Regions from separate parts of the Agromyces sp. NPDC056523 genome, predicted to be linked through region 1. Evidence: predicted binding sites of a transcription regulator. Region 1 holds the regulator's gene; the other holds the start of a gene.
The links. Region 1 encodes HspR, which represses chaperone genes until heat shock. Its sites were predicted from a motif close to AAGTTGAGTCNNNNNGACTCAACTT; they were not measured.

Region 1 (6,131 bases):
AGCGTGCTCGAGGGCGGCGAGCCCGTCGTCATCGCGAACGCCGAGGGCTTCCGGACCACCCCGTCGGTGGTCGCATTCACCAAGGACGGCGAGGTGCTCGTCGGCGAGACCGCGAAGCGCCAGGCCGTGACCAACGTCGACCGGACGATCTCGTCGGTCAAGCGCCACATGGGCACCGACTGGAAGTCGCCCGAGATCGACGGCAAGCAGTACACCGCGCAGGAGATCTCGGCGCGCATCCTGCAGAAGCTCAAGCGCGACGCCGAGCAGTACCTCGGCGACACCGTCACCGACGCGGTCATCACCGTCCCGGCGTACTTCAACGACGCCGAGCGCCAGGCCACCAAGGAGGCCGGTGAGATCGCGGGCCTCAACGTGCTGCGCATCATCAACGAGCCCACGGCCGCGGCCCTCGCGTACGGGCTCGACAAGGGCAAGGAGGACGAGCTCATCCTCGTCTTCGACCTCGGCGGCGGCACGTTCGACGTGAGCCTCCTCGAGGTGGGCAAGGACGACGACTTCTCGACCATCCAGGTGCGTGCGACCGCCGGCGACAACCGCCTCGGCGGCGACGACTGGGACCAGCGCATCGTCGACCACCTCATCAAGCGCTTCAAGGACTCGACGGGCGTCGACGTCTCGAAGGACAAGATCGCGCTCCAGCGCCTCAAGGAGGCGGCCGAGCAGGCCAAGAAGGAGCTGAGCTCGAGCATGAGCACCAGCATCCAGCTCCCCTACCTCTCGCTCACCGAGAACGGCCCTGCGAACCTCGACGAGACGCTCACGCGCGCCCAGTTCGAGAACATGACGAGCGACCTGCTCGACCGCACCAAGAAGCCCTTCGAGGACGTGATCCGCGAGGCCGGCATCAAGCTGTCGGATGTCGCGCACGTCGTGCTCGTCGGCGGCTCGACCCGCATGCCCGCCGTCTCCGACCTCGTGAAGCAGGAGACCGGCCAGGAGCCCAACAAGGGCGTGAACCCCGACGAGGTCGTCGCCGTGGGCGCCGCCCTGCAGGCGGGCGTCCTCAAGGGCGAGCGCAAGGACGTGCTGCTGATCGACGTCACCCCCCTCAGCCTCGGCATCGAGACCAAGGGCGGCATCATGACGAAGCTCATCGAGCGCAACACGGCCATCCCGACGAAGCGCAGCGAGACCTTCACGACGGCCGACGACAACCAGCCGTCCGTCGCGATCCAGGTCTTCCAGGGCGAGCGCGAGTTCACGCGCGACAACAAGCCGCTCGGCACGTTCGAGCTGACCGGCATCGCCCCGGCACCCCGCGGCATCCCGCAGATCGAGGTCACCTTCGACATCGACGCGAACGGCATCGTTCACGTGTCGGCCCGCGACAAGGGCACCGGCAAGGAGCAGTCGATGACGATCACCGGCGGCTCGTCGCTGCCCAAGGACGACATCGAGCGCATGGTGCGAGACGCCGAGGAGCACGCGGCCGAAGACAAGAAGCGCCGCGAGTCCGCCGAGACCCGCAACCAGGCCGAGCAGCTCGTCTACTCGATCGAGAAGCTCATCAAGGACAACGACGACAAGCTCCCCGCCGACGTCAAGTCCGAGGTCCAGGGCGACGTCGACGCGCTGAAGACCGCGCTCGCCGGTGACGACGACGACGCCGTGAAGTCGGCGTTCGAGAAGCTCAACCAATCGCAGGGCAAGCTCGGCGAGGCGATCTACGCGCAGGGCCAGCAGGCGGATGCCACGGCCGGCGCCAACCCCGGCGAGGACGCGAACGCGTCGGGTGCCGAGGGCTCCTCGTCCTCCGATGAGGACGTGGTCGACGCCGAGGTCATCGACGACGAGGACGAGAAGAAGTAACCATGGCCGACGAGAACCAGGACCACGACGAGCCGGTCATCCGCGACAAGCGGCGGATCGACCCCGAGACGGGTGAGGTTCGTCCCGTTCCGGGCGCTGCTCCGGCGGCTGATGCCGCGTCCGAGGGCACCGAGGCGGATGCCGCGGCATCCGCCTCGCCCGAGGGCGACGCCGGCGACGAGAAGGAGCTGACGGTCGACGACATCCTCAACGCGGCGCAGGCCGAGGTGGAGGACCCGACGGCCGAGCATCTCGCCGACCTGAAGCGGGTCACCGCCGAGTACGCGAACTACCGCAAGCGGACCGAGGCGAACCGCGAGGTCGAGCGCGAGCGCGCGATCGGCGCCGCCGTCTCCGTGCTGCTGCCGGTGCTCGACGACCTCGATCGCGCCGAGAAGCACGGCGACCTCGAGGGCGACACCCCGTTCGCGACGATCGCCGCGAAGCTGCGCGCTTCGGTCGAGAAGCTCGGCCTGACGCCGTTCGGCGCCGTGGGCGAGCCGTTCGACCCGCAGCAGCACGAGGCGATCTTCCAGCAGCACTCCGACGAGGTCGAGGTCGACACGGTCGCCGACGTCGTCGAGACCGGGTACATGCTCGGCGGCACGCTGCTGCGCGTCGCGAAGGTCGTCGTCAAGACGCCGGCATAGCGACATCCGCTCGTACCAGGTGGTCGAGTAGGGGCCTCGATACGGGCCTTCGGCCCTGCTCGACCACCGAGCGCACGGCAGTAGATTCAGCAGGAAGGAGGCGCCGATGGCCAGCCAGGATTGGTTCGACAAGGACTTCTACGCGATCCTCGGCGTCTCGAAGGACGCGAGCGACGCCGACATCAAGAAGGCGTACCGCAAGCTCGCGCGCAAGTACCATCCCGACCAGAACCCGGGCGATGCCGCGGCCGAGGCGAAGTTCAAGGAGGTCAGCGAGGCTCACTCGGTGCTCTCCGACGCCGAGGAGCGCAAGGAGTACGACGCCGTCCGCGCGATGGGCGGCGGCGCTCGCTTCACGGCGCCGGGCGGCGGTGCCGGCGGCTTCGAGGACGTCTTCGGCGGCATGTTCGGCGGGCCGGGCGGACCGGGCGGCACGCGATACACCACCCAGCAAGGGCAGTACGAGGACCTGCTCGGCGGGCTGTTCGGCGGCGGCCGCTTCGGCCAGCCGACGGGCGGGTACCGGGGCTTCGGCGGCCCGACGAAGGGCCGGGATGTCACGGCGTCGACGACGCTCGACTTCATCACCGCGACGAAGGGCGACCGCATCACGCTCCAGACGTCCGAGGGTCGCGAGATCACCGTGAACGTGCCGGCCGGCGTCGCCGACGGGCAGAAGATCAAGTTGCGCGGCAAGGGCCACCCGTCGCCCGACGGCGGCGAGCCCGGCGACATCGTGCTCACGGTGAAGGTACGCTCGCACCCCGTCTTCGAGCGCGACGGGCTCAACCTGCGCGTGAACGTGCCCGTCACCTTCGCCGAGGCGGCGTTGGGCGCGACCATCCAGGTGCCGACGCTCGGCGGCGACCCGGTGAAGCTGCGCGTCGCGCCCGGCACGCCGAGCGGCCGGGTGCTGCGCGTCAAGGGCCGGGGCGTGCAGTCGTCCAAGGGCACGGGCGACCTCCTCGCGGTCGTGCAGGTCGCCGTTCCCGCGCACCTCTCGAAGGACGCGGAGGAGCGGCTGCGGGAGTTCGCGGCGCAGCTGCCTGACGAGGATCCCCGCGCCGACCTCCTCGCCAAGGCACGGGGTGCGTGATGGACGTCGACGGCGAGAGCCCGCTCTTCGTGATCTCGGTCGCGGCCGAGCTCGCCGGGATGCACCCGCAGACGCTCCGCCAGTACGACCGACTGGGCCTGGTCTCGCCGAAGCGCACCGCGGGCAAGTCGCGTCGGTACTCGATGCGGGATGTCGCGCAGCTGCGTGAGATCCAGCAGCTCTCGAGTGAGGGCGTGAGCCTCGAGGGCATCCGCCGAGTGCTCGGACTCGAGAACGAGGTGACCGAACTGCGTGCCCGGGTGCGTGAGCTCGAACGCGCGCTCGCCGACGAGATGCTCAACCGCCCGGGCCGACGCGTGTTCGCAGCCGGGAGCGCTGGCGACATCGTGTCGGTGCGCACCGGCACCAGGGTCCGCCGTGAGAACGCGGTCGTGGTCTGGCGCCCGCTCGAGCGCGGCTGATGGCGAGGGCCGGTAGCGCGCGGGGATTATACGGATCGACGTGCGCCGTGTCCTCCTTTTGACCGAAATCGGCTGAGGTGCGCACAATAGCCACGGCCCCATGTGGGCCGGGGGAGGCAACGTGCACGGGAATCAGCGCGTCATGCGCGAGTTGCGCCGTGCCGCGGCGCGCGGCGAGATCATCGCGGAGTACCAGGCGCAGGTCGATGCGACGAGCGGTCGAGCGGTCGCGGTGGAGGCACTCAGCCGGTGGCGCCATCCCGAGCGCGGCATGCTCGGTCCGCAGCACTTCATCCCGATCGCCGAGGAGACGCGGTCGATGGATGCCGTCGGCGACGCCATGATCCGGGCGGCGTGCCGATACGGCGCCGAGCTGGCCGGCTCGGGCCGGCCGCTCGAGGTGGCCGTCAACGTCGCCGCGGTCCAGCTCGAACAGCCGCACTTCGCCGAGCGCGTGCTCGAGCGGCTCGCGCACGCCGGCCTCTCCGCCTGGCTGCTGACGCTCGAGCTCACCGAGGCGCGACCCTCCCCGGCGACGGCCGGAGGCACCCTCGACCGGGTGCGCGCACACGGCGTCGGCGTCTCGCTCGACGACGTCCGCACCCTCGAGGAGGCCGAGTTCCGCACCGGAGTCCTGCCGATCACCGAGTTGAAGGTCGACCGTTCCGTGATCGAGCGGCTGCCGGGCGATGATGGGACGGCCGCTCGCCTGGTCCGCTTCGCTCGCGAGCGCGGACTCCGCACCGTCGCCGAGGGCGTCGAGACCGAGCGGCAGTGGGAGGCCGTCCGCAAGCTCGGCTTCGATCGGGCGCAGGGATTCCTGTTCGGTCGTCCCACTCCACCCGAACGGATGACCGCCCGCCTCCGGGCGGAGGCGGACGGTCCCGATCAGAGCGAGCTGTAGGGATCCTCGAAGGACTCGTCGTCGGAGTCCTGGCCGGAGCCCGATCCGGATGCCCCCGGCTCCCCGGACTCGCCGATGTCGAGCTGGGTCCAGGTCACGGGCATGCCCGGTGAGAAGAGGATGTCGATGCCGGGCCCGCCTCGGAGGGGCGGGATGTTCACGTAGCCGCCGCCGCCCTTCACCGCGGCGAGGATCTGTTCGCGCAACTCGTCGATGGGGTCGGGCAGGAAGTAGTCCTTGCCGTCGACCGTCAGCCGGTGGATCTTCACAGGGATGCTCCGTTCTCTCGTGTCCGTCGTGCGCAGTCGCCGGTCATCCACGAACCGCTTCGGTCGGTTCGGGAACCCAGTGCAACCCGGCCCGGCTGTTCGCGCTGTCCATCAGGATCTCGAGCCAGGCGCGATTGAGGGTGGGCGCGCGATTGCCGCTGAATCGGAAATGCACCTGGGCCGCCGGGCTGATCCAGATCACGCTGCGGCCGCTGCCGCGCTCCATCCCGTGGCTCCAGGTGAACATGAAGTTCTCGCCGCGCTGCAGCTTCGCTGCGATGACGAACTGCAGGTGCGCGAGCGTGCGGTCCTCGATCTCGAACTCCGAGATCCGCGGACCGTAGATCAGCGTTCCCATCCCGTTCCTCCTCTTCGTGTCGGTGTCATCGGGCCGGCGTCGGTGCGTCGGTCGGCTCAGGGACCAATCGCAGGCCGCCCGCGGAGTTGGCCGCCTTGGTCAGCACCTCGACCCACTTCAAGTTGAGTTCCGGCGGCTCGGCCTGGTCGAACTGGAAGGTCATCGGAATGGTGGGGCTGCACCACACCGACGTCCGTGGCGGCGACGCCTCCTCGTCGACCCAGGTGAATGCGAAGTGCTCGCCGCGACGCAGCTTGGACCAGATCACCACCTGCAGGTGCGCGAGTGTCCGGTCGTCGAACGTCGCCGAGAGCTTCGAGTTGTATTCCAGTGTTCCCATGTCGCCTCCTTCCTCGGGAACGGAACGGTTGCCGTCATGCGGCATGCGGCCGGACGAGCCGGCCGGTGCGCGGTGCGCTTCCGCCTACGCCGTCACCGACGTGACGCGGTCGCGACCGCGACGCTTCGAGGCGTACATCGCCTCGTCGGCCAGCCGGATCAGCCGTTCGGCCTCCGGCGGATCGGACCCGTCGTCGGGTGTCCAAGTCGCCACGCCCAGGCTCGCCGCGACAGCGTACCGGGGCGGCACGCTCGTCAGC
Region 2 (6,131 bases), on a different contig from region 1:
GCGATGACGACCGATTGAGGGTCCGCATCCGGGCTGAGGAGCTTCGGTTCCATCTGGAGCGTCACACGGTGGGTGCGCTGATGAACGGTGGATGCCTTGGCGCCGACCGACACGACGCCGAGTCGCACACCGCCCTCAAGCCCAGCGTCACGAATGACCGCGATCTCCAGTTCTACCGCCGCCTCGGTGACGTGAAAGCCGATTCCCTGACGTGGGGCGCGCTCGAGCGCGCGACTGAGTTCGCTTCGAAGCGCCTCTACCGTCTCACCGATGCTCGCAAGTTGCTCGTCCATCTCATCCCCCTCCGCACTCGGATTGTGCCCCTCATTGGGCACCCGAAGATACGAAGCATTCGGGCCTCAGGAATAGACTCCTGACCAGTTTCGCGCGTGAACATGAGGAGGCGTGAGCCCCATTCGAGGGGTTTGTCCAGTGTTCGATTCGCGCGCAGGTGCGAAGAGATGATGCAAGAAGGCGAGGCCGCGCTCACGCCGAACGCCCGCCCCCGACAGAACGGGAGCGGGCGTCCGGTCGGATCGCTCTGAGTGGATTACGCGGCGTTGGGCAGCGACACCGTCGCGTTCGGCACGGATGCCACGACGAACCCGCCGTCCGCGGCATCCACCCGCACCGCCTCGCCGTCGCCCAGGGCGCCGGTGACGAAGAGGTCGGCGATGCGGTCGTCGATCTCGCGCTGGATCAGGCGACGCAGCGGACGGGCACCGTACTCGGGCTCGTAGCCGCGCTCCGCGAGGAGCGCCACCGCGGCATCCGTCACCTCGAAGCCGATCTCGCGAGCCGCGAGCCGCGCGCCGGTCGCGCCCAGCATCAGCCGAACGATCGACGCGATCTCCGAAGCCGACAGCTTCTGGAACAGCACGATCTCATCGATGCGGTTCAGGAACTCCGGCCGCATGGCCTCGCGCACCTTGCCCATCACGCGAGCCCGCACGTCATCCGAAGACGAGAACCCCGAGCCATCCGTCGACGCCACGAAGCCGAGCGCACCCGACCGCGACGCGAGGAACTCCGAACCGAGGTTCGAGGTCATGATGACCACCGTGTTGCGGAAGTCGACCGTGCGACCCTGGCCGTCGGTCAGGCGTCCGTCGTCGAGCACCTGCAGCAGCAGGTTGAAGACGTCGGGGTGCGCCTTCTCGATCTCGTCGAACAGCACGATCGAGTACGGGTTGCGCCGCACGCGCTCGGTGAGCTGGCCGGCCTCGTCGTAGCCGACGTATCCGGGAGGGGCACCGACGAGCCGCGACACGGTGTGCCGTTCGCCGAACTCGCTCATGTCGAAGCGGATGATCGCGCCCTCGTCGTCGAACAGCGACGACGCCAGCGCCCGCGCCAGCTCGGTCTTGCCGACGCCGGTCGGTCCGAGGAACAGGAACGAGCCGACGGGCCGGCGCGCGTCGCCCATGCCGGTGCGGTTGCGGCGCACCGAGCGCGCGACGGCGGTGACCGCGTCATCCTGCCCGATGACCCGAGCGTGCAGCTCGCCCTCGAGGTTCGCGAGGCGCTCGCGCTCCCCCTCGGTGACGCGGTTGACCGGGATGCCGGTGGCCCGCGAGATCACCGCGGCGATCTGCGCCTCGTCGACCGTCGTCGAGGCGGCGGCTGCGTCATCCGTCGAACCGGATGTCGCGACGCGACCCTGCGCGGCCGCCTTCTCGGTCGCCTCGTCCAGCCGCTCCTGCACCTTCGAGATCTCGTCGCGGATGCGCGACGCCTCCTCGTAGTGCTCGGCACGGACGGCCGCGTTCTTGTCGGCCTCCAGCTCGGCCAAGCGAGAGATCAGCCCCGAGACATCCACCTTCACGCCCAGCTTGAGGCGCAGGCGCGCCCCGGCCTGGTCGATGAGGTCGATGGCCTTGTCGGGCAGCACGCGGTCGGTGAGGTACCGGGCGCTGAGCTCGACGGCGGCACGGAGGGCGTCGTCGGTGTAGGTGACGCCGTGGTGCTCCTCGTACGCGGGGCGCAGGCCCTGCAGGATGAGCACGGAGTCCTCGATGGACGGCTCGCCGACCTTCACCGGCTGGAACCGGCGCTCGAGCGCGGGGTCCTTCTCGATGGTGCGGTACTCCTTGAGCGTGGTCGCACCCACGAGGTGCAGCTCGCCGCGGGCGAGGCGAGGCTTCAGGATGTTGCCCGCGTCCATGCCGCCCTCACCGGCACCGCCGGCGCCGACGACCGTGTGCACCTCGTCGATGAACACGATGAGCTCGCCCTTGTGTTCGGCGATCTCCTCCATCGTCTTGGTGAGGCGCTCCTCGAAGTCGCCGCGGTAGCGGGTGCCGGCGAGCATGCCGGGCAGGTCGAGCGCGACGACCCGCTTGCCGAGCAGCGCCTCGGGCACGTTCTCCTCGACGATCGCGCGGGCCAGGCCCTCGACGATCGCGGTCTTGCCGACGCCGGCCTCGCCGATCAGCACGGGGTTGTTCTTCGTGCGGCGGCTGAGGATCTCGATGGTCTGCTCGATCTCGTCGGCACGGCCGATCACGGGGTCGAGCTCGCCGTTCATGGCGCGCTCGGTGAGGTCCATCCCGAACTTGTCGAGCATCGGCGTGCTCGACGCCTGTGCGCCCTCCGCGGATTGAGGAGGCGCCCCAGCGCCGTCTCGAAGCCCCTCGGTCTGCTCAAGGTGCTCCCCCAGCCCCGCGGCAAGTGCGTCGGCCGTGACTCCGGCCCGCGCCAGCACTTGCCCCGCCGGCGCATCCTGCCCCAGCACAAGCGCGAAGAAGAGATGCTCGGGGTCGATGTACGTCGACCCGCTCGAGCGTGCGACCTGGTACGCGTGGAACAGCGCGCGGCTCGCGCTCGGCGTGATCATGGCCGAGTTGACGTCGGCGGTGTCGGATGCCGCGGGCAGCCGCGCCTCGGTCGCCGTGATGATGCGCTCGGGACTCGCGCCGACGCGCGTGATCGCCTGCGCGACGGACTCGTCCTCGACGATGACACGCAGGATGTGCAGTGCGTCGAGCTCGGTCTGCCCGCGCTCGAGCGCGAAGCGTCCGGCGCGCTGCAGGATGCTCTGGGTCCGCGAGGTCAGGAACCGGCTGAGGTCGATCGACCGGGCCTGCCTGGCCTGCTCACCCGCGAGGTAGCGGGCGAGGAACTCGTCGAACGAGCTCGCGGCGGCCTCGTTGAAGTTGTCGGGCACCTAGGTCCTCCTGAGGGAACTTGAGTTGGGTACGCTCAAGTTCAACGCACTCGACCGAGGACTATTCCCGACAGGCCGCTCGGTTCCCGCAACGTTCGGCGGGCACTTCGAGTGTGCGCGGGGGGATCCGCTTACAGGCATCCACTCATGGACCGTCACGAACTCGTAAGTCGTTACCGCGAGCGCTCTCCCGGCTGAAAGAGAAGTTAGCGCGTGCGGGTGCGGGTGCGGGTGCCGAGAACCTTCCCCAGCGTTATGGCAATGTCAAATTCCCGATCCCAAGTAAGCGCGACGAGATCGTCGTACTCAGCCTCCGGACGGAGCAGATTGAGTACGTCAGCTTCGAATACTGAACCCGATTCTGCAAGCCCGAGCACTTCGTCGCGAAAGCGACGGTACTTCTCGCGCGAGCGGAATATGACCGAGTAGTCCCCGCCTACGAGTTCTCCAACAGAAACATCCCACTTCGATTCAAGCGTGATGAGCGCGTTGGCGATGTCGTCGGCGTTGAAGGGCTCGATGAACAGCTCCGCACCCGTCGCTTCGCGCGCTGGATCCAGCGGGAGCGTATCGTTCCAGACCACCGAGAGGTGGCGCTCGACCCCGATCTCTTCGCGAACTGATGGGTCGAACGCCAAGTAGTCAGTGTTCAGATATCGGCGCATGCTGCGAATGATCCAGAGGATCGGGGCGTTGATTAGATTCGTCCGCAGCGAGTCGTAGTCTTCGCCATACACTGCTGCTCGGATGCTTGTCAGAAGCTCTTCGCAGTGGTAGTCCTTGCAGAATCGAAACAGGTGAGCCGACTGCCGTGGCAGACCATCCCAGAGCGACCCCTGTGGGAGAGGCAGATCAGCCAGAATATTCTCGAAGTCGCGCATAAGTTTCGGCTTAGCGGCTGATGACACCAGAGCGTCGTCATGCTCGTCCCACGCCCCGGCGCCTTCGTAGTCGAACTTCGCCTTGCACAGCGAGAAGACAACGGCCTGCGCGCAAGCGTTGAACAGTTCCTCACTCGCCTCGTATGAGATCTCACAGTGATAATTGAGGTTGTACCGACTCAGATCCTCCTCCGCGACCCGCTCGAAGACGTATTTTGCCGACAGGACGTCCCGGGCAGCACGGTCGAGGACTCGCTCAACCTCAGCGGACGACGCGCCAGTGGGCACTTCATTCGGACGCATCTCATCGGCGCTCTCCGCGATTGTCGAATCGAGCCGCTGAAGCATCACTCGGAGAAGGCCGCGCACGGTCTCCACGCGAAGCCGCTGCGCCGCATCTTGAAGCAACATCCGCTCAACGATCGGGTCGAGATCCGCGAGGAACGGGTAGCGGTCGCGAATGAGCGCGTGCCGCCTCCCGCGGGCATTCTGCTTTGTGAACATCTCGGTGATGACGAGCCCGAGCGCGAAGACGTCCGCCGGCTTGCCGACGCCCTGCGCGTTGCTCTTCAGCATCTGTTCCGGGGCGAGATAGTTCCGGTTCGCCAAGAGATCGTCGCGCTTCGTGAGCACGGAGTCTCTGAAGTGCGCGATGCCGAAGTCGGCGAGAACGAGGCGGCGCGCGTCCGGGTCGACGAGGACATTCTCGGGCTTGATATCTCGATGCACCATGCCGTCCCCGTGCACATGCGCGAGTGCCTCGCAGAGCTGGCGCATGTAGACGAGCAACACGTCGGGATCGATTTCGTCGTTGATCACGTCGCGTAACGTCATCGGATAGAAGTCCATGACGTAGTAGTAGAACTTCACGTCCTCCGAGTACGCGTGGATCCTCACGACGTTCGGGTGTCTGGTCATCTGGCCGTATTCGATCTCCTGCTCAAAACGCCTGTTGCGGGCGGAACCCTCCCTGAGATCCTTTTCGATCCGCTTAACCGCGAACACCTCGCCGTCGAGCTTCCGGTGAACCTTCCAGACCACTGCTGACCCGCCCTGCCCAAGGGATGATTCGGGCTCGTACACGGCTCCATCGATAAGGAACGGCTCCTGTTTCGGCATGGTCCCACGCTAGCGATGCTTCTCAGGCGTCTACGGCGACGAATGGCCCGGGTACACGGACATCGAGGGGACAGGATCCGCAGAAGTCTGCCGAACCGTCCCCCCGAAGTCCCGCACTCGCCCTGGGCGGGGTGGATCGCGAACCCGTGCGCTCTGAGAGCCGACGACATCAGAGGTCTCAGTATCGTGGATGACGAACTACCGGGCGGCTCGGGATCACTCATCATCCAGCTGTATGCCGACGCCTGAAGGCGACCGTGCTGCATCTGTGCTTCATGCCGGAGCAGTCCGCCACGCGGCGATTCGCTGGGCGTATCGAACGACACAACGGCGTGAGGCTCTAGCGCATCCCTCAGGAGGCAGGATGCGACGGACGACCACCGACGGTGCGCTCGAAGCACCCCGTGTAGCCGGATGGGTTCTCGGGTTGAATCGACCCGCGATGCGGTGAAGCAGGATGCCACCATCGTCTCGTGCACGACGACATCTCTCGCGATGGCGCTGCGGACTCCGGACTCCGGACTCCGGACGGTCACGAAATGGGGGGCAAAGATCGGTGCAAGCGATACGCGAACAGGCACGTCAAGGTTGGTCTCGGGCGCGCCGGGGTCTCGCGCTAATGGCGTTCCGCCCCGGTTCGACCCGTTACTCTGACGCGCCGGACGACTGCGGAGGTTAGTGCCGGATCTGTTGGCGGCGGTGCTTACCTTCCGAGCGTCATGCCAGAAAGCCGATAGTGTCGCGTCGTGGAGTCGCTTCTCAAAGACGATGTCGCCCTGATTGTGCTGTCTGAGGCAGTCGATGCCGGTGCGTCCAGACACGCCCGAGGCCATCTCTTTGAACGCTTCTGCGCACGTCTTCTCGAATCGTTCGGGTACGAGGATGTGAAGAGCGAAGACGCAAATGTCACCAGCGAGGGCATTGAGATTGATTTTGTCGCGAGGCACAAGCTCACCAGGAAGCCT

Region 2: the regulator HspR is predicted to act here: its motif matches at 3,184-3,208, upstream of ACFQ58_RS10920 (ATP-dependent Clp protease ATP-binding subunit).

Annotation. Positions count from the first base shown of each region.
Region 1 is NZ_JBHTTM010000001.1:614,432-620,562, forward strand. Features, by position in the region: gene dnaK (molecular chaperone DnaK) at 1-1,833, shown strand, start outside; gene ACFQ58_RS02970 (nucleotide exchange factor GrpE) at 1,836-2,483, shown strand; gene ACFQ58_RS02975 (DnaJ C-terminal domain-containing protein) at 2,590-3,579, shown strand; gene ACFQ58_RS02980 (heat shock protein transcriptional repressor HspR) at 3,579-4,001, shown strand; gene ACFQ58_RS02985 (EAL domain-containing protein) at 4,102-4,905, shown strand; gene ACFQ58_RS02990 (hypothetical protein) at 4,890-5,174, opposite strand; gene ACFQ58_RS02995 (ATP-dependent DNA ligase) at 5,218-5,532, opposite strand; gene ACFQ58_RS03000 (ATP-dependent DNA ligase) at 5,558-5,872, opposite strand; gene ACFQ58_RS03005 (diguanylate cyclase) at 5,957-6,131, opposite strand, start outside.
Region 2 is NZ_JBHTTM010000003.1:5,698-11,828, reverse strand. Features, by position in the region: gene ACFQ58_RS10925 (trypco2 family protein) at 1-293, opposite strand, end outside; gene ACFQ58_RS10920 (ATP-dependent Clp protease ATP-binding subunit) at 551-3,166, opposite strand; gene ACFQ58_RS10915 (serine/threonine-protein kinase) at 3,373-5,166, opposite strand; gene ACFQ58_RS10910 (restriction endonuclease) at 5,913-6,131, shown strand, end outside.